DNA from 2 places in the Brevibacillus sp. Leaf182 genome. Region 1 is predicted to be linked to the other one. Evidence: predicted binding sites of a transcription regulator. Region 1 holds the regulator's gene; the other holds the start of a gene.

What was found. Region 1 encodes LexA, which represses DNA repair genes until DNA is damaged. Its sites were predicted from a motif close to CGAACATATGTTCG; they were not measured.
Region 2: the regulator LexA is predicted to act here: its motif matches at 3,310-3,323, upstream of uvrB (excinuclease ABC subunit UvrB).

What each region holds. Positions count from the first base shown of each region.
Region 1 is NZ_LMPN02000037.1:578,206-589,031, reverse strand. It holds gene ASG16_RS29645 (SDR family NAD(P)-dependent oxidoreductase) at 1-463, shown strand, start outside; gene ASG16_RS29640 (ArsR/SmtB family transcription factor) at 637-981, shown strand; gene ASG16_RS29635 (SRPBCC domain-containing protein) at 1,013-1,528, shown strand; gene ASG16_RS29630 (FusB/FusC family EF-G-binding protein) at 1,591-2,229, opposite strand; gene ASG16_RS29625 (CD3324 family protein) at 2,387-2,650, opposite strand; gene ASG16_RS29620 (GNAT family N-acetyltransferase) at 3,353-4,243, shown strand; partial or broken gene ASG16_RS29615 (SOS response-associated peptidase) at 4,329-4,985, shown strand; gene ASG16_RS29610 (DUF4269 domain-containing protein) at 4,982-5,590, opposite strand; gene ASG16_RS29605 (DUF456 domain-containing protein) at 5,698-6,183, shown strand; gene lexA (transcriptional repressor LexA) at 6,234-6,857, opposite strand; gene yneA (cell division suppressor protein YneA) at 7,020-7,358, shown strand; gene ASG16_RS29590 (DUF896 domain-containing protein) at 7,435-7,632, shown strand; gene crcB (fluoride efflux transporter CrcB) at 7,730-8,095, shown strand; gene ASG16_RS29580 (HelD family protein) at 8,134-10,383, shown strand; gene ASG16_RS29575 (HesB/IscA family protein) at 10,447-10,749, opposite strand.
Region 2 is NZ_LMPN02000015.1:12,102-22,927, forward strand. It holds gene uvrA (excinuclease ABC subunit UvrA) at 1-1,239, opposite strand, end outside; gene uvrB (excinuclease ABC subunit UvrB) at 1,255-3,231, opposite strand; gene ASG16_RS03040 (flagellar hook assembly protein FlgD) at 3,412-4,344, shown strand; gene ASG16_RS03045 (hypothetical protein) at 4,408-6,117, opposite strand; gene ASG16_RS03050 (PDZ domain-containing protein) at 6,239-7,600, opposite strand; gene ASG16_RS03055 (S41 family peptidase) at 7,616-9,085, opposite strand; gene ASG16_RS03060 (murein hydrolase activator EnvC family protein) at 9,178-10,380, opposite strand; gene ftsX (permease-like cell division protein FtsX) at 10,408-10,826, opposite strand, start outside.

The DNA.
Region 1 (10,826 bases):
TACTGCTAATCAGGCATCGTATTTGGGTTCCACACTCGAGGCAATTGCGGCTGGAAAACCGGGGCTTTTCATTGGGAATATGCATGTTCCTCGCGAGTTTGTTTATTTGCCGGATGCGGCGAAGATGATTGTAGAGTTGGCCAGTCGAGAGTTTGCCTATGGACAAAACTGGCACATTCCAGGTGGAGGCATCATTTCCGGTCGAGACATCGTCCGAATCGCCCAAAAAGCAAGTGGCACCGTGAAACCTGTCATTCCTCTTGGGAAAATTGGTTTGTCTTTGCTGGGGATGTTCGTCCCGGTGATGAAGGAGGTTGTCGAGATGCTATACTTAACCGAAAAACCATTGATCCTTAGCGGAGAAAAATATGAACGGCTTATTGGACCGATCCCAGTAACGAATTTCGAGGAGGGTATAACGGCAACGATCAAAGATTTACAGAATCGTACTTCCATGAAATAAATGATAGCTGGTAGTTATTGATTAATCACTAACAAATTTCTGAAACAAACTTCTTTAAATATTCCTTTACAGGAATATTCCCTTCGGTGTATATTTTATCTAACAAGATGATCACAATAACGCTGAAGGGGATGAGAGGAACGTAGAATCCATTATGTAACGAGGTGAGTGACATGTCAGGGATGAATCCGGGCATGGACATGGCGACGCTGAGTGCTCTGGCTGAACCGAATCGTATGAAAATCGTCGAACTTTTGCGCGACGGTCCTCTAACTGTAGGGGAAATCGCAGACCATCTGGGGCTTCGCCAGCCCCAAGCCTCGAAGCATTTGAAGGTGCTTAGTGATAACGGAATCGTGGATGTGAAGGCCGAAGCCAATCGCCGAATTTACAAGCTCAAGCCAGAGCCTTTCCGAGCGCTGGATTCTTGGGTGAAGTCATTCCAGCGTGTTATGGAAGAAAGATTCGATAATCTGGAAGACTATTTGCGGGAACTGCAAAATAAGGAAAATACTTGAGAACCATTCAAATGAATGAGGAGGAATTACTATGTCAAGAAACACAATGGTTTCAAGGGTAGAGAACGAGCGGGTGTTGGTACTGGAGCGAGTATTCGACGCGCCAAGAGAACTCGTGTTCAAGATGTTTAAGGAGCCTGAACATCTCAAGCGTTGGTGGGGACCGAAAGGCTGGGAACTCCCGGTTTGTAATGTCGATTTCCGTCCAGGCGGTGTTTGGCACTACTGTATGAAATGTGTAGATAAGAATCAAGGTGATTTTTACGGCATGGAATCTTGGGGCAAAGGTGTTTATAAGGAAATGGTTGAGCCAGAGAAAATCATTTATACCGATTACTTTTCAGATGCAGAAGGCAACACCAATGATACCTTGCCTTCGACAGAGGTTATGATGGAGTTCATCGATCTGGGTGGCAAGACGAAGTTGGTCAGCCGCTCTGAATATGTATCTGCGGAAGCCCTCAAAACTGTCATGGACATGGGCATGCTAGAGGGCATCACCCAAACGTGGGATCGTTTGGAAGAGAGTCTGTACGAGATCAAGTAAGGGACATATCGAAAGGCCGCCTGGGATGGAGACTCGGCGGCTTTTTCATTTTCGTTGCAGATTTACTTCACCATCAGCGAGATAAAATCGTTTAACTTATCCAGCGAAATCATATTTTGATTGCATGTCACACTGTCTTGGCAAATGTAGTTTCCTTTTTTCAAATACGTTCCATCCCCAGAACCTTTGGCTTCGAGGACGAACATGCCGAGTTCCTCAAAGTGATTACAGAGCGCACAAACGCCTTTTTTATTTACGTTTGTAAACTGACCGTGAATGCCAATCAGTTTTCCTTCGTGGTAAGCGACAATATATTTCTTTTCCGTGGCAGTGTCTAACCAGCTCACATAAGAGGTTTCTGAAAAATCGATCTCAGCTAAATTCGAGACTTTAAGCTTCTTTACTTTGGGAAAGAGCTTCTTAATAGAAGTCTCTGTGAGAGCAGGGAATGGAATCACAAACGGTGAAAGCTGCTGCAAAAACTGCTTTCCTTCTGCCTTTTCTTTAATCGAATCAATCGGATGCAAAATCTCTTTTTGTTCTTCTGTCATGTTCGGGAACAACTGAAAGATTTCTTCATGGGCAATTTCTTTGCGAGCCCGAATCACGTTGACATCTGTACTGGTCGCATAGGCGTTCATGATTGCTTGAACGCGCGATTTAATGAAGTGATACTGATGCGTATGGATAAAAGGTTCCATGTTGCGGTTCCTCCTGTTTCTGTCTTGTAAGGTGGGTTTCTCTTTACTTTAGTGTGTTTGCAAGAAAAGAGAAAGGGAAAGGACATTTCTCAAAAAAACTCGCCATAAAAAAGCACTGACAACCTGAATGGAAAGGTCGTCAGTGCTTTATAAACGTCTATTTGGTATACACGATTTTCTTAATCGTCTCTGTAGACAAAAAGTATTCCTCCGCTAACTGAGAAATAGCCGTCCCGGCCCGAAAACTGCTTTTAATAGCCGTATTCCGCTCATCCAGGAGTTTTCTCCCGCCAGTGCGCGTCCCCCATTTTTGATGGGTTACTTTTGTCTTTGGAATATAAATGGTTTCTCCTTGCACGTACTTTTGTATTTCTGCAAGTAACGATTCAGGAAGGATTAAATTTGCTTTCACACATTTCATTTCTGCTCGCTCCTTATTCATAAATAGGCAAATAAGGGGCAAAGCCAAGAAAATAGGAAATGAGATACGCAAATGAAGGCGATGATTGGATTAAACGTAAGACCACCTCATGCAAAGTATCGCCTCACTATTTCTAGGCTTTGCATGAGCCGCTGCGGTATGTGGCAAATTGAGAGCATTCGCCATTGGTACACCCCCCTCGAGGTCCATTTAAAAATCGGTGTCCCTTTTCCTTTTCGGAAAGGGAGTATTTGTAATTATATAAGAAAATGACGTTTTTGTATAACGATACTTACAAAAATGTAAGTGGATATGGAATGCTCATTTACAACCTTTTGAAAGTCCAATATAGTAAAGGTATCTAATTTGAAAAGAGGTTTTGATTGTATATGATGAAACTGATAATCGCTAAGTAAAATTCGAATGAATTTTATATGGGAAAAGGTTACATGAAGGGCGTGCCCTTGGTTTATTTTTTATACCTTTTTTCAAGAGCGATTAGAAGGCATTATATCTCATCAAAACAAATTTCACGTTTGTGCATGATATCTATTCTGTTTGGGATAGGTATCTTCATTACAACGATAAATTTGACCATGAGAAGAGAATTCTTCTTGTGGTCTTTTTTATTGGAAAGAAGGGACTGCTGAAAAGAAATGAATGATAACAGACAGCACAAACAACAGAATGGGAGGTTTTTACATGGGTGAATATCGATTGATTAGCGACTACAAGCATATCAAAACATATAAGGAAAGCTTTCATGACCTCGCCAAACAGATCTTTCAGCTCGATTTTAAAGAATGGGATAACAAGGGCTTCTGGAATGACAGCTATGTCTGCTATTCCTATTTGGATGGGGATCAGGTTATTGCTAACGCTTCTGCCAGTAAGATGATCGTGACATCCAATGGGAAGGACTATCAGGCACTTCAGATCGGAACGGTCATGACACATCCAGCTTACCGCAACCAAGGGTTGGCAGCGAAATTGATGAACCATATTCTTGAAACTTGTGAGAAGGAATACGATTTTATCTATTTGTATGCCAATGATACCGTACTCGATTTTTATCCGAAGTTCGGATTTGAGAGAGTACAGGAAAGTAGTTTTCGCTTACTGGCATCTGATTTAAAAGAGAAAGTAGGACAAAAATCAGTCTTGCGCAAGCTAGATGTTGATAACGAGGCTGATTTTATCGTCATGAAGGAAGTTGCTGCTAAACGAATCCCCGTTTCATCGAGGCTGGCCGTCAAGGATAGCGAGCATCTGTTGATGTTTTACTTTCTTCTTGTTTTTCGGGATGCGATCTATTACGTCGAGGAGGAGGATGTGATTGTCTTATTGGAACGAGAAGACGACCAACTGCATGTATTTGATCTTGTAAGTAAAAAGCCAGTTGATATAGAAGCGGTCATTTCCCATTTGGTAACGGCTGAGACAACGATCATTCATTTTCACTTTATGCCGGATAGTGAGAATGAGAAAATCCAATCTTCTTTGATGAAAACGACGGATGATGTCTTATTTGTTCGTCCCTCGTTAAAAATGGAGACAGAACATTTTCGTTTTCCACTTACTTCACACGCATAAAAGGTTTGAAATGACACATCAGGTGAAACAGTAAAATAGAAGGGATGAGGAGACGTCCAGTATGGAAGGATGTGAAGGGAAAAGCATGTGCGGCCGTTTTACTCTCGTAACGAACTTGGAGAAATGGAAGGAACGATTCCAAATCGAAGTCATTCCATTTGATGCAAAGCCACGGTACAATATTGCACCAGGTCAGTTCATTCCAGCGATTATTGCTGATCGTGGCGAACGACGTATGGGTCAGTTGAGATGGGGGTTAGTGCCGTCCTGGGCTGCCGATGAGAAGAGCAGCTACAAAATGATCAATGCGCGTTGCGAGACGTTAAATGAAAAGCCCACATTCAAACAGCTTTTTGCCCGAAAACGATAAATCCTTCCTGCTGACAGCTTTTATGAGTGGATGAACGCCCTCACAGGGAAGCAACCGATACGGATCATGATGAAAACCGGGGAACCATTTGCTTTTGCTGGCCTGTATGATACGTGGATGAATCAAGAGGGAGAAAAAGTACATACCTGCACGATTGTTACGACAAAGGCGAATGAGCTCATCGAAAATATACATGAGCGGATGCCTGTCATTTTAAAGAAAGAGGACGAGGACTTATGGCTTGATCGAGAGAAGTATGATCGGTTGCAGCTCCAGTGGCTGTTTACCCCCTATGATTCCAGCGAGATGATGGTGTATCCGGTATCCACTAAAGTGGGCAGCACGAAAAATGATGATCCTTCCTGCATTTAAGAAGTAGAGATCGGCTCATTGTTTGAAGATGAATCCTTTCGTAGGACCTGAACTCTTTGTCGTAATTCCTGTTCGGTTAACGACTCTAATTGCAACAAAGCCTCGTATGGATCATCACCCGGAATATGAAAGTATCGAGCAAATGCAGGCTCTGTTTTGATGCCAGTTTGCTTCAGAGCTCTGATATGTTGGTTCGCATCCAAGCCTCCTATGTCTAACAATCGTGCTTCGATGTCCATATGACGATAGGCATTTTGCTTTTCGACAGCTACTGGTTGAGCAAACAATTCAAACCAAAAGTCAGCTACGAAAAACGAGATCACGCACGTGGGAGTACTTTTTACATCTAGGTGTGTCACTTCAAATTCGGGTAAGCAGCCAAAAGCTGTACGAACAGCTTGCTCAAACTGTTCCAGATCGTGACTCTCGCAAATAATATCCAAATCGCTTTGCATAACGTCTATGTCTAATGGGATGGTTCCGGCAAGCACTGGACGGAATTCGGATAGTACCTCCATGATGTGGGTCTGTTGTATCGCTTCCCACGCCGCTTTTTGGCGCATCGTTCCTCTACCCAAGTAAGAAAGATCATGCCAATTTCTCATGAGACTACCTCCATTCTACTTTCTTTTGAAATAGTTTAGACAAAAGTGAATAAGTACGCAACGAAATCGGTCATCACTCGTATACCTAGATGAAGGGAGTGTAGTAGATGGAAATATTTTTGTGGGTAGTGGTTGTGTTATTGTTCTTGCTAAGCATTGCAGGAATTTTTTTACCTGTTTTACCTGATACGATATTACTGTGGGCGGGCTTTTTGCTCTATCACTTTTTCATTGCAGATCCGGGAGCGGGATTGCCGGCATCCTTTTGGTGGGGAATGGTCGTTCTCAGTATTCTGCTTTACGGTGCTGACTTACTGACGAACATGTACTTCGTGAAAAGGTACGGAGGGTCCAAATGGTCGTCCATTGCTGCTGCGGTCGGAATTATTCTTGGGATTTTCGTTTTCCCACCGTTTGGTATGCTGATTTTGCCGTTCGTATTCGTCGTTCTCGTAGAATTAATGGTGCAGAAGCAATCGATGGAGCGAGCAGTGAAAGCGGGCGTAGGTTCATTAATCGGATTTTTGGGCAGTGCAGTCGTAAAAGTCATCTTGCAAGTTACGATGATCATCTGGTTTTTTGTCGCCAGATAATATACAGAAAACGAAAAGGACAGCCGAGGCTGTCCTTTTTTACGTGGAAATTAGTGAATGAGTCGATAAACACCAATGACTTTACCGAGAATGGTGACATGCTCCAGAATGATCGGTTCCATCGTGGCATTTTCCGGTTGGAGACGGAAGTGGTTCTTTTCTTTGAAAAATCTTTTGACGGTCGCTTCGTCTTCTTCTGTCATCGCTACGACGATGTCACCATTGTTTGCTACGTGCTGTTGGCGAACGATTACGTAATCTCCATCGAGAATCCCGGCATCAATCATACTGTTCCCGGAGACGCGCAGCATATAAACCTTGTCAGAAGTCACGATATTGTCTGGAAGCGGGAAGTATTCTTCCACATCCTCAATGGCAGTAATCGGTTGTCCAGCGGTTACTTTTCCGATTACTGGCACACGGACGACAGAGTCTTCGAAATTGTCTTGAAAACGATCTTCATCAGATAGCAATTCGATGGCGCGAGGTTTGGTTGGATCTCGACGAATGAGGCCTTTTTTCTCCAAGCGTGCCAAATGCCCATGTACTGTTGAGCTGGAAGCTAGTCCAACAGCCTCTCCGATTTCACGTACAGATGGCGGATATCCTTTATCACGAACTTCCTTTCGTATGAACTCGATGATGGCTTGTTGTCTACTCGATAATTTTGACATAGAAAGACACCCCTGATTTCTCGAACATATTTTCCTATATTATACCATGGGAGCTTGCGTTCGACAAACATAAGTTCGATTATTTGTTGACATGAACATATGTTCTCATTTATCATGAGGTTACAAGTGATCAGAACGTATGTTTGTGAGGAGGCCATTATTATGAATTCATCGACAGTACGTAATCGTTTCGAGAAAAAAGAAGAACGCCGTGTTCGTTTTGGTATCACGAGAGGACAAGCTCTCTTGTTTCTTATTACATTTACTCTCTTTTTTTATTTGTTGACCGAACTAGTGTTTGCTTCTTCGCCAATAGAGGAGCCACAAGGTATAGAAGTAACCGTACAATCTGGAGATAGCCTATGGTCATTAGCTGTTCAATACAATCCAGATCAGCATATGGATGTTCGCGACTATATAATAGAGATTAAAGATGCGAACGGATTAGAGAGCAACAGGATTTATCCAGGTCAGACTCTCATCCTTCCTGATACTCCGTAAGTGTTCGGCTGTCTTGCGGGATCATTCGAATGTGGTATAATGAAGCGGCACTACTACAGAGTGGGAGGAACCAGCAGTGGTATCTGACGCAGAAATTAAACGCATTAACGAATTGGTCAAAAAATCTCGCGAAGAAGGTTTGACCGAAGAGGAAAAGCTCGAACAAAAAGCATTGCGCCAAAAGTACATTGACGCCGTTAAGCTTTCATTGAGAGCAAATTTGGATTCCATCCGTTATGTGGAAGACCTTGAAGAAAATAAGCCAAAACAGTAAGATAACAATTACTGATACGACAGACATCCTCGCTTGACGCTAGGGTGTCTTTTTCTGTGACATACATAACAGCTTTGATAGCCAAGGAGGGAAAGCGATGGCCTGGATAGCTGTGGCGGTTGGAGGAGCAGTTGGCTCTCTTTTGCGCTATCTATTGTCTTTACTCGCAAACCAGCCGGGATGGCCGTGGGGAACCTGGATCGCCAATGTTTGTGGATCGTTGATCATCGGCATCTTGTTCGTGCTAGGGAAAGAACGTGGCATGTTATCTCCGACACTCTATCTTTTATTTGCAACGGGGGTCATGGGAGGATTTACGACGTTCTCTAGCTTCTCCTTGGAAGTGGTCTCTTTTTGGGGAGAAGGCCACTTGTTGCGTGGCACTTTGTACGCACTTCTCAGTTTGGGAGTCGGACTACTTTCTTGTGCGGTTGGAATATGGCTGGCTAGGCAATGGTCCTAATACGTTCAATGACACGATACATGTGAGGGGGAATGATTGTGAGTACACAGCATCGTGATTATGAATTGGAACAAAAAAAGCTGGATGATACCATTTCAGCGATCGACGAAGAAATGGAGCAGCTTCGCAATGATATTCGCGAGGCAACAGATGACTATGTGAAACAGGTCGTTAACTATAATAAGGCAAAGGATTTGCGTTACCTAGAAGATCAAGGGCGAGAGAAGCCTTATTTCGGCAGAGTGGATTTCTTGAAGGATGAAATCTACGAGCTGGATCAGGTCTACATAGGAAAACGGGGAATTGTACGCAGCGATACGTTTGATTCTGTCGTCGTGGATTGGCGTGCGCCTATCGCCAGTCTTTATTATTCCGGTGAGAGCAAAGACGCGTTTTACCGGATGGGACGCGAGATCGTACGTGGTGAAGTTCGATTAAAGCGTAATTTTGCGATCGAAGACGGAAAGATCGTCGGCATCTATGATGGAGCAGTAAAAGAAACAATTAACCGTGAGATGGGGCATCCCGATGAGTTTTTGCAAGAGGGCTTCATCGATGAATTTTTGGCAGCCAATCTGAATCAGGCGAACGATAGCAGGCTAAAAGACATCGTCGCAACGATTCAATCTGAGCAAAATGATATTATCAGGGCGGAAAAAGAACGGCCCATTGTTGTGCAAGGAGTAGCAGGGAGCGGAAAAACGACCATCGCCCTGCACCGACTCTCCTATTTGATTTATAACTACCAGGATTCCATGATGTCCAAAAAGTTCATGGTGTTTGCACCTAACCGGATGTTTCTTACCTATATCTCCGAGGTTTTGCCTGAGCTGGGCGTCGATGACGTTCAACAGTCTACCTTTGTAGATTGGGCAGCGCGTCTTGTGAAGCCTCTGCTGCCAAAAGGATGGAAAATCGTGAGTCCTGATAAGCCCCTTCAATTGTTCTTCGAAGAGGGGCAGGATGAGCGCCAGCAAGAAATGACGCGAAACAGACTTCGCTTCAAAGGATCACTCGCTTGTCGGGAGGCGCTTGAGCAATACATTCGTCATATCGTCGACACAAGAATTCCTTTTAAGAAGCTCAGCTTTTTATACAACAAGACGAAGCAAGTCTTTTCCATTCCGGGTGATTTTATTCGTCAATGCTTTTTGGAGTTATTCGCGAATATGCCGTATCATCGCCGAGTAGAAGCGCTTCGCAAGCATTTGAAACAAGAAATGAACAAGCAATTGTTTGCTCATTTGCGAGAGCGAAAAGTCGATTTGGACAAAGAAGGCTTGTACAAATTCGAGAAAATGCTGGAGCAAATACTGGATACGTACCTGACTTCGTTTCCAAGACTGGAAATCTTCGCGGCTTATCGCGAGTTGATTGCTGACGAGGAATTGCTACGCAAGCTCGTACCTGCTGACATTTCAGACGAAGTTGTGCGTGATGTGACGCAGTCAAGTGCTGCACTGTTTGCAGAGGAGAGATTGGAGCCAGAAGATATCGCGCCATTGCTATATTTGCAGCATATTGTTGAAGGTATGAATAAGGCAGAGCATTTTGATCATACGGTTGTGGATGAGGCACAAGACTTGAGTGCGCTGGAAATAGCCGTCATTGCATTGGCAACCAAGCGAAACTCGTTAACGATTGTGGGAGATATTGCGCAAGGCATTCATAGCTATCGAGGGATTCATGCCTGGGAAGAGTTGACAAAGGGCATTTTTGCACAGATGTTTCCTTCCTATTACACGTTGTCGCAAAGCTATCGTTCGACAATTGAGATCATGCGTTGTGCCAATGAAGTGTTGCGGCAGATTGAATTGCCCGAGACGGTATTGGCAAAACCGGTTTTGCGACATGGCGAAAAACCAATCATGGTCAAGGCTCGTTCACGAGCGCAACTGTGGGAGGACATCTCTTCGCGTGTGGCTGCCTACCAATCGGAAGGCTTCAAAACGATAGCGATCGTAGCGAAAACCATTCAAGCGAGTAAAAAAGCACATAAAGGTCTGCAAGACAAGATAGCTGATCTGACCCTGTTGGGCAGCAAAGATAACCAATTTCCGGGTGGCGTAACTGTCATGCCTGCTTTTCTAACGAAAGGCTTGCAGTTCGATGTGGTCATGTTACTGGATGTGGACGCCTATCAAAGTAACGAATGGGACGCAAAACTGTTGTATGTCGCAATGACACGTCCGGTCCATCGCCTTGTTATGACGCAGGTGGATAACGTTTCTTCGCCGTTGCTGAAAGATTTATCGACAGAGCTGTACACCATGGCTACTGATGAATAAGAAACTAGGTATCAAAGAAAACCCTCTGCCTGTAAAAAAGCAGAGGGTTTATCTGTATCATGCTTAGTGGTCACCTGTGTTACCTTTGGAAGGGTTGGTAATAACAAAACCTTCTTGTGGCAAGAAGAGGTAATCAATGATGACGCCATCGAGCAATGGCTCATCCTTTTTCACGATCACATCGATCTCTTTATCTGTCGAGATCACAACATCTTCTTCTGTTGGCTTGTCCAGAGCGAGTCCGTAGTGTGCGTGATCACCGTGAGCGTGAGTAATATAAAGGCGCAGTTTCAACTCTTTGTCTTCTTCTGCCTCGATGATTGGAGTCAATTGCTTGGCAGCGTTACGAGTGATTTTTAGTTTCACAGGTCAAATCCCCTAACTGTATGTAAGTTACCCCTCCATCTTAGCAAGAGGGAAATCAGGATGCAATGTTGAAAGTG
Region 2 (10,826 bases), on a different contig from region 1:
ACGTTGACCTTTGCAGACAGGACAAGCTTTTTGGCTCATAAATCCTTCGATCTGCTCGCGGATGTAATCCGAGCTCGTCTCCAGATGACGTCGTTGCAGGTTGATGACGACACCCTCGAACGGTACGACCGCCTCGCGCACTTGCCCAAACTCATTCTCATAGCGGAAGTGAATTTTTTCGCCCTCACTGCCGTACATCAGGATTTGTCGATGCGCTGCCGTAAGCTCCTCATATGGCACATCCATCCGAATGTTAAAGTGGCGGCAAGCTGATTCCAACAATTGTTGATAGTACGTCGAAGTCTTCGGCTCCCATGCGCCAATCGCCCCGTCATCGAGCGTCTTCGTCGCGTCGGGAACGACCATATCCGGGTCTACCTCTAGCTTGACACCCAGTCCATCACACTCTGAGCAAGCACCAAATGGGCTATTAAAGGAGAAAATCCGCGGCTCCAGGTCTCCAATGGAGAATCCGCATACCGGACAAGCATGCTTTTCACTGAACAGCAGCTCCTCTTGCTCCATCACATCGACGATGACCTTGCCATCTGCTAAACGAAGTGCCGTTTCCAAGGAGTCTGCGAGACGCGCCTGTACATCCGGCTTCACGACGACCCGGTCCACAACAACTTCGATGTTATGCTTCTTGTTCTTTTCCAGCTTGATGTCTTCGGACAGATCGGTAATTTCGCCATTGACCCGCACGCGGACGAAGCCTTGCTTGCGGATGTCCTCGAGCAGCTTGACGTGCTCTCCCTTGCGTCCTTGCACCATGGGAGCTAGAATCTGCATTTTCGTGCGCTCAGGATACTCCAATAGGCGATCGACCATTTGTTCAATGGTCTGGGATTGGATCTCGATGCCATGCTCCGGGCAAACCGCTCTACCGACACGCGCATACAAAAGGCGCAAATAGTCGTAGATTTCCGTAACCGTACCTACCGTGGAGCGAGGGTTGCGGCTCGTCGTTTTCTGGTCAATCGAGATCGCAGGGGATAGTCCCTCAATCGAATCCACGTCCGGCTTGTCCATTTGCCCGAGAAATTGACGGGCGTATGCAGACAGAGACTCGACATAGCGTCGTTGTCCCTCTGCGTAAATCGTGTCAAAAGCAAGCGAGGATTTACCCGAGCCAGACAAACCCGTCAGAACGACGAATTTGTCCCTCGGAATGACTACATCAACATTTTTCAGGTTGTGGGCACGTGCACCCTTTACGACAATATGTTCTAATGGCATGAAAAAAACCTCTCCTTAGAGTTCCGCCTTCAGCTCAAGAATCAAATCACGCAATTCGGCCGCACGCTCGAACATGAGGTTGCGGGCCGCTTCCTTCATTTCTTCTTCCATACGTTCTATAACAGCCACGCGATCCTTCTTCGGCATTTTCTTGAAGTCTGCATGTGGCAAGTAATCCGCTTTTTCCTCCGCTACCTTGGTCGCCTCGATCACTTCGCGGACGGACTTTTTCACGGTTTGCGGCGTGATGCCGTGCTCTTCATTGTAAGCCATCTGAATGGAACGACGACGCTCCGTCTCCCGGATCGCAGAGGTCATCGAATCTGTCATTTTATCCGCGTACATGATAACGCGTCCTTCTGCGTTCCGCGCTGCCCGACCAATCGTCTGAATCAGCGAGCGCTCATTACGCAGGAAGCCTTCCTTGTCTGCATCCAATATCGCTACGAGTGATACTTCCGGCAAGTCCAAGCCTTCCCGCAAGAGGTTGATCCCGACCAGCACGTCAAACTCACCCAAACGTAACGAACGTAAAATTTGCATCCGCTCAATCGTTTTAATATCGGAGTGAAGATAGCGAACCTTGATTCCGATTTCTTTCAGATAGTCGGTCAAATCCTCAGACATTTTCTTCGTCAGAGTCGTGACGAGAACCCGCTCATTTTTTGCAATCGTAGCTTGAATTTCGCCAATCAAATCGTCAATCTGTCCCTTGATCGGACGTACCGTTACCGTCGGGTCAATCAAGCCTGTCGGACGAATCACCTGCTGCACCATTTCCGGGCTGTGCTCCAGCTCATAAGGTCCAGGTGTAGCTGAAATGTAGATCGCTTGTTTTATCTTTCCTTCAAACTCTTCGAACTTGAGTGGGCGGTTATCGCGTGCAGAAGGCAGACGGAATCCGTGATCGACCAGTACATCCTTCCGTGCGCGGTCACCATTATACATCCCCCGAACCTGCGGCAAGGTCATATGCGACTCATCCATCATGACGATAAAATCCTCTGGGAAGTAATCCAGCAAGGTATATGGAGCATGACCGGCAGGCAGTCCTGTCAGATGGCGCGAGTAGTTCTCAATACCGGAGCAAAAGCCCATCTCCATCATCATCTCAATATCGTACCGTGTGCGTTGCTCCAGTCGCTGTGCTTCCAGCAACTTGCCCGCATCACGGAATTCTTTCAGTCTTTCTTCCAGCTCGGCCTCAATGCTTTGGACAGCCAGCTTCATTTTCTCCTCACGCGTCACATAGTGAGATTTAGGGAAGATGGCAATGTGATCACGCTGTCCCAAAATCTCGCCGGTCAGTACGTCAATCGAAGTAATCCGTTCAATTTCATCTCCAAAAAACTCAACGCGAATCGCCTGCTCACTCTCCGAGGCAGGGAAAATCTCCACGACGTCACCCCGCACACGGAAGGTACCGCGCGTGAAGTTGATGTCGTTGCGTGTGTACTGGATATCGACCAGACGATGCAAAATCTCGTCCCGTCCTGTTTCCATGCCAACACGTAAAGACAAGAGCAGCTCCCGATACTCCTCGGGCGAACCCAATCCGTAAATGCAGGAGACGGAGGCAACGATGATCACATCTCGGCGTTCAAACAACGCACTGGTAGCGGAGTGACGGAGCTTGTCGATCTCGTCGTTAATGCTCGAGTCTTTTTCAATAAACGTATCCGATTGGGGAATGTATGCTTCGGGTTGATAGTAATCGTAGTAGCTGACGAAGTATTCCACCGCGTTGTTCGGGAAAAACTCCTTAAACTCTGCACAAAGCTGCGCGGCCAGAGTTTTGTTGTGTGCCATCACGAGTGTTGGCCTGTTCACCTGAGCAATTACCTGGGCAGCCGTAAAAGTCTTTCCCGTTCCCGTCGCACCCAGCAATGTCTGGTGTCGCTTGCCAGCCTGTAACCCTGCCACCAGCTCGGCAATGGCGGTCGGCTGGTCACCGGATGGTTGAAACTCCGATACCAATTCAAAACGCTCCATTCCCTCGTTCATCTCCTCATAGCATGACTGTTTCTACTTCCATTATAACACAATTTCGGCTAGTTTAAGCCCAAAATTCGAACAAACGTTTGTCTTCATCTTTCCGCCGATTTTTCCGATATAAGATGAAGGAAGTACAAACATGCGCAGATAGACTCGCCACCTTCAGGGAGGATTGACATGTCAGATACCGGAACAACCGTTAAAAATAACCCTTATATACAACCGCACATGAGCTATAAAGGCAAAAAAGAATTCACCACCGAGCTCGACCAAAATGCCTTTATGAAGCTCATGCTGGAGCAATTAAAGCATCAAGACCCTATGTCCCCAATGGACAACTCTCAGTTCATCCAGCAAACAAGTATGCTAACCATGGTAGAAAAAATCACAAAAATGACCACGCTGATGGAACAATCGAACAACAGCATGGTCACTTTGGAAAAGTATGAAAAGCTGGTAGGTCGTACAGCCTCGTATTCCCTTACTACAAAAGACGAGATGACGGGAGAAACTAAGACGGAGAAGAAAGAAGGCGTACTTGATGCCGTCTACATGGATCAAGGCAAAATCTACTTCCGTGTCGCAGGCGAATCGACACCGATTCCACTGGCAGACGTCTCCGGACTTGAATCGCAAGGTCTGGCTGGCAATACGCTCGATAATAGCGTGAAGTACATGGAAATGATCGGTCGAGAGATTTCCTATAAAGTAACCAAGGAAGTAGACCGGGATGGCAATCCAGCTACCATACACGACGTTTCCAAGGTAGATGAAATCTTGAATGGCGTCATCACTGGCTTTACTACCAAAAACGGCACCGCACAATTCCAACTGGATAATGGATCAACTGTAAAAGCCGAAGAAATTGTAGGCATGACGGTAAAACCTGAAAACAGAACAATGGGCAACTCCCTTGCCTACGCGCAAATGATCGGCTACAACATCACGTACAACCAGTCTCAAACAAATCCAGACGGCACCACTACCAATACGCCTCTTACCGGAGTGGTCAAAGCTGTCAGCATGAAAAACGGAGTAGTCGAATTCGTCCTCCAGGATGATAAAAAAGTTGGTCTCAATCAAATCACAGGCTTCGAAGCAACTGCCTAGAAGCATAGTTAAAAGCCGCAACTCTCCCAAATCGGAGAAGGCGGCTTTTTCTCATACAGAGCTCTATTCGTTTACGATCACTTTTCCGGTTATCGCATCCACATAAAACGTATCATCTACTTTAAATTCTCCCCCACAGAAGCAATGCGAGCGAGTTTGGCGAAACGAAAGGTCATAGCCGAGCGTCCAGGTAATCGTGTCTTTCTCGTAATCTGGCTTGTGGATGTAGGTCAGCTCAAGTGGAAAGGTTTGCAGTAAACGGGTCATGGCCACTTGTTCTTTAAGCGCTTGGGAACGGGCCGGGTATTTGACACTGGCCGGTTTGTTTATGCTCACCTGCTCCCATGTACCCGTCCATGAATCGATTCGAATCGTATACATCCCCTGTTCCACACTCTGATTGATCCCATAAACCGGAATGCCGTTCACAAGCGGATCAGCTACGATCGAGGTGTACCTTTCATCTCCATCCTCTGTTACTAGTATCTGATTGCTTCCAGACGGAGTTAGTCTTTTCAAAAGCTTATCCGCTTCCATCCGATCACGCTTCTTATCCGTTTTCACGTTTGACCATTGCGGATTGTTCTCCTTTGTGGAAAATTCGAGCAGTTGACCTGTCTTTGCATCCGTCACGAGGAGATGATGCTGCTCGCCGTTACTGCTTCCCTCAGGAAAGGTAGCCAATCGAGATATCTTGTCAGCATCGGGAATCCCCTCACCAAAATTTCCCCATATGAAATAACGACGGGCTGGACCATCGTCGTAACTCGCCTCGTAGACGGACAGCGGCAGCTTTTCTGTTTCAACGCTAAACAACAAGCGTAACAAATCTCGCGCTTGCGTCTCGGTTTGCGCTACCCACTTCTCACCTGTTCCAGTCACATTGATGGTCTGGGACGGCGGGGTTGTCGCTCGGCTATTCTTTGTTACCAATTGTTTGCCACTAAAGGCATCCAATGCACTACCTGTATGTTGTTGCGTTATGATTCCATTTTTCAGGACATAAGCGAGCTTTGCATCTACCTGATCACTTTGATTATGAATGGGCAATAAATAAACAAGTTCCAATGGACGGCTTTCTTGCCACTTTCGTACTGCTTGTTCGGGGGAGATGATTCGCTGTGGAGATGGGAGTGAAGAGGGACTTATTTTTTCATATAATCTGCCATCAAACGTAGAAAACCAAACGATTCTCCCCGATGCATCAAAACTGACGAGACAATCATAATCGTCATCGAGTACCACATTATTCAGAACTCGCACCAGTCGAACCGTCAATAAGTCCTTATTTTTATAAACCTCCCTCGCTTGATAGGTGTTGCCTGTACCCATTCCCTGCAAACCAGCAACAAAAGCCAACGCACGTGTTTTGGCTTGCTGCTCAGTCGGGTAGGCAGGCTTTGTTGCTGCTTTCGGGGTAAGATTCAGTCTGAGCAGCTCCCCTGTCTGTCCGTCAAAAATCGCATTATCCATGGACGATTCGGCCTCAGCAGCAGATTGTGCAAACGTGACCACCACCCCGCTAACACCGGGTCCATCCACATCGCCACCGTAAACGACATAGCGCGAAGATAGTTCCGGTAAAAGCTTGACTAGCTTTTGGACACCTTTCGTCACATGCATCGGCACAGCCACAACCGCTTGAGCCTGCGCTACGCTCACAGGACTCGTTGCACCTGCTCCTGATAAGGGTGCGGCAAAAACCGTGGCGGCAGCTAATGTACCCAACAAAAACCACGAGACCGTTCTTTTCACTTTGAACACCGAACCCACTCCCTCTTTTTTCCTCCTACATAGAGACGTGACAGCCACCAGTAAGTTTCCGAATGGACAAGCTTTTCTCGAAAAAAAGAAGGCATGCACGTTTGACTGCATACCTTCTCCCCAACTATCCTTATGCTCCTACATTCAGCTTCTCCAGCTTTTGCTTGATTAGCTCGACTACACTGGCGCGTTTCAAATCAACAAATGCACGGGTATTTGCATCCGGAACCACAATGATCCCCAGTTGGTGATGATTGCCCGCATAGACCGCACACTGTACGAACTTCAGCTCGCCTTCACGGGTGAGTACTTCCATTTTGCAAAAGGCAGGATTGGCTTGTAGTGCTGGATATAAATCTTCTTTTTCCCGCACAGAAATGCCATTTACTTTCACGATAATCTCACCGGGCGTGATACCGATCTCCTCTGCTCTCGTCCCCGGAATGACACCCATTACTTTTACACCACGCGAAGACTGGATGAAATAAGGCGAACGCTTTCTTTCTTGATACTGACTCCAGAAAAACAGTGCCTCATGACCGAATAGTGCAAAGATCGCGGCCAGCAAGATCAACGGATGAAACCATACTACCAGAGCGCACAAACCCAACAAAATGAGCGCATACAGCGTCAAATTTTTCGCAACCTGTTTTGCTTTTCTATACGGAGTCATCGTTTGCGTCATATCAGAGAATCCTGTCACTGTCGGCAGAAGCATCAGTCCGAATGAAGCGGCTTCTGGCGAAAAGAACGGCCACCCTGGATACAACGCACCGCTGATAGCACCTGGCTCCATCTGTACGAATAGCACGGCTGGCGTCAGCCAAAAAGAATGAAGCAAATAGGCACCCACGATCCGACCGCGTTGCCCTTCTACGAACAGCGGTGAAGCATCTCGCCCGCCATTCCAGCGTACGAGCATCGCTTCAATCAGATGCATGATCGCAACTAGCGCAAGCAAAGGCAAAGGTTTCGCCTGACGAATCATTTCCCAGACATAGCTCAATCCAGGAACATCCGTGACCGGTGGAATGACCTGTGTGATCGCGTGTAAAATCGCCAAAATTCCCGCAGCATATGCGAAACAGAGAAACCGTAAACGAATCAACGCCAAGATGAGCGCCAATCCCCATAGTATCCACAAATCCTGTGCTTGCACGACCACGCCGAGTCCTGCACTAAGAAGAGAAATAAACAAGCCTCCCACCAAGCCCATCCCTACAGTACGTATCGTCGAGAGCAAGGGGGACTGAATGCGCGCAGAAAAAAGCTGTCTTTCCAGGTTCATCTGTCTGCGATAATGCAAATAAATAAAAACTAGAAAGAGATAGAAGACAGGATTGATAAAAAATGCGGCAAAGCCATATGCAATGGTAAGCATATCCGCCTGTATCGCCAATTGCCTCACCTCATCTAAAAGAAAGAAAAACCACGGCATTTGATTTGCCGTGGTTATCATTTCTACGGAAAGCAGGGAATTACCTGCTTCCATTTTCTTGATTATTCATTACTTGCCCGTGACTACATCCAGAGCTTTTTGCAATTGCAGGTCATTCTCTGGCTTCGTCATCGTTTTACGGAGACTTTCTTCCAGTGAAGAGCGTGTCTTCGCGTCTACTTTACCAGTTACCTCAAGCTTGTTGGAGGTTTGGAACTGCTTGATTGCGTCTTCTGTCTTTTCATCAAAATAGCCATCTTCTCGTCCTGGGGAAAGATTCAAGCCCTTCAGGATGAGTTGCAGGTTTTTCACGTCAGTGCCAGCCATATCGCGCTGCAATACTTTATCTGCCGGTAGCAGAGTTGCGTTGAAATAGTCTGGTTGCTTGACTGCAAAGTCTGGCGTAATGCCTTTTTTATGGACCCATTCACCCTTCGGTGTGACCCACTTGGCAATCGTCAGCTTCAATTGGCTCTTGTCGTTCATTTCCATTGTACTCTGAACGGTTCCTTTACCAAAGGTCTTCTCACCGACAAGCTTGTAATTGCCGCTATCCCGCAGGGCACCCGCTAGAATCTCCGAGGCACTAGCGCTTCCGCCATTAATCAGTACCGAGATTGGGTAAGGCTTAGCAGCTTCTGTAGTCGAGAAATACTCTTCTTTTTGCTGTCCGCCATTTCCATACTCGATTTGCACGATCTTGCCTTTATTCGGTACGAGGATTTCTCCGATTTCTTTCACAGCTAACAAATACCCGCCCGGATTGCCTCGAACGTCAATGACCAAACCGCCAATCCCCTTCTGCTCGAGAGCAGCTAGCTGATCTTTGAAGTGCTTAGCTGTTTCTGTAGAGAATTGGGTAATGTTGATCACGCCTACTTTAACACCGTTCTTTTCAAGTATCTGACTGTTTACCGTCTCAATCGGAATATCGTCCCGTACACACACGATGGTAAGAGGCTCTGGCACTCCGGCCCTCACTACTTTGAGAACTGCCTTTGTACCTTTAGGCCCGCGAATCTTCGTTACTGCCTGATGCAGGTCCAATCCTTCAAGGGATTCGTCGTTTACGCTCAAAATTTGGTCGTTTGGCCGCAGCCCTGCACGCTCCGCTGGAGAGTTTTTGAACGGCGAAACAACTGTTACCCGACCATTTTGCATCGTTACCTCTGTCCCGATCCCTTGGAAAGTCGAGTGTAGGGTAGATGTGAACTCCTCAGCAGAACGAGGGTCCATGTAATCACTGTACGGATCTTCGAGCGACCCGACCATTCCGCCAATTGCACCCTCTACTAACTGCTCGTTGGTGACATTTTGGATGTAATCTTTCTTGATTGCTGAAAACGCCTCGTACAGCTTCTGGAACTCTTTCGGATAATCTCCGCTCCCAGAAAACAGCGCCATGCTCGATGCTGTTAAAGCCCCACCTTGACTCGAACTGGCGCTAGCCGATGTCTTCATGATCGCCATCGTAATAAAACTACTGGCTACCATCGAGATGAGTACAAGCGCGATTACGGTACGTCCTTTCCATCTCACTGTTACGTCACCATCCTTTGTGCTACCGGAAAAAGATATGCTGCTAGTGTATGCATGTTCCGTTAACAATATTTGTCTGGTCGCACGAGGGTCTACTTCAAGTACGGCATTGGGTTAACTGCTACGTCATTTTTATAGACGGTAAAGTGTACGTGATTTCCGGTTGAGCGACCTGTTGATCCTACCTCTGCGATCTTTTGACCTCTCGATACAGCTTGCCCAACAGAAACCTTGATACCTCCCTCGCGAATATGACCGTACAAAGTGGTATATTCCGCGTTATGCTTGATCATTACTGTATTCCCGTAGCCGCCGTTATATCCTGCAAAGAGAACGATTCCGTCAGCCGCTGCCATAATTGGCGTTCCCTTCCGTGCTGCCATATCTAAACCATTATGCCCAGCCGAGCGGCCTGTAAACGGGTCTGACCGCATTCCGAAGCCTGAAGTGAAGCGGAATTGTCCACTTGCGACAGGCAAGGCAAACTTTCCACCCTTGTAGCCTGTACTGGATGCGCTCATCGCACGTACTCGCTCTGCATATTTAGCTGATTCCTGTTTGGTGATAGCCAAAAGCTCCTGTCCATACTGCTCCAAATCCACTTCAAGAGCAGATTCTTTCTTATCCAGTTCAGCCTTGACCACTAGACTTTGCTTGTACTGCTTGTCCAATTCGACTTTGAGCTCCTCAGCCTCATCGAACATCCCGGCGTACACAGTCAGTTGATGATCAATTTCTTTCTTTTTAGTCTCGATGGTTTCCTTATCACGAATGTTATCCTCTAAAATACGCGTGTCCTGCTCCAAAATAAGCTGCAAGGCCTGCATACGCGTCAAAAAGTCCCCAAAGTCAGAGGAGCCGAGAAGTACATCCAAGTAAGAGATCGTACCGCGTTCATACATTGCTGTCACACGTGTTCTGAGCAAGGCATCCCTTTTCGCCACGCGGTCTTTTGCCTCATCCAGTTGATCCTGCGCATGTGCTGCTTTTTCCTTGGTATCATCCATTTGCTGCTCAAGCTTGTCCAGCTTTTTCTGTGTATCGTTGCGACGCAAATCGATTTGCATCAATTGCGTTTCCAAGCCCTTTTTCTCTTTTTGCACGACATTGATCTGTTCTTCGGTCTTCTTCAATTGCTGCTGCTGGCTTTTCTTCTTCTTTTGGATTTCTTTTAGCTCTCGATTAATCTTGTCCAAAGAAGCCTTACTAGGCGCTGCCAAGCTCACATTTGTCGGGATCACAGTACCGACTACAAGCCCAGTGATTACGAGTGCTAGCAGGATTCTCTTTCTCATGATACTCCTCCCACGCTCTTCAAATTATTAAACTCGCAAGAAGCGACGTACGGACACCAAACTTCCCCAAATCCCGATGAATGCACCAATCGCCAGCAAAGCCAACGCAACTTGATACACGAGCGGGAATAGCGGCAACAGTTTAAACAGTTGGGAAGCTTCAAAACTGGAGTGGATGGCATCCAGAAGGTAGTAATATCCAACCGTTAACATAATGGTCGGAATCAATGCCCCTGCCACACCCATCATGAGCCCTTCCACAAAGAATGGCCAACGGATAAACCAGTTCGTGGCACCAACCAGCTTCATGATTTCAATCTCTCTGCGACGTGCCACAATTGTCAGCTTAATCGTGTTGGCAATCAAGAACATCGCTGTAAAGCCAAGTCCAATAATAAAGGCAATCCCGACATTACGGACTGCTCCTGTCAAGGAAAACAGCTTTT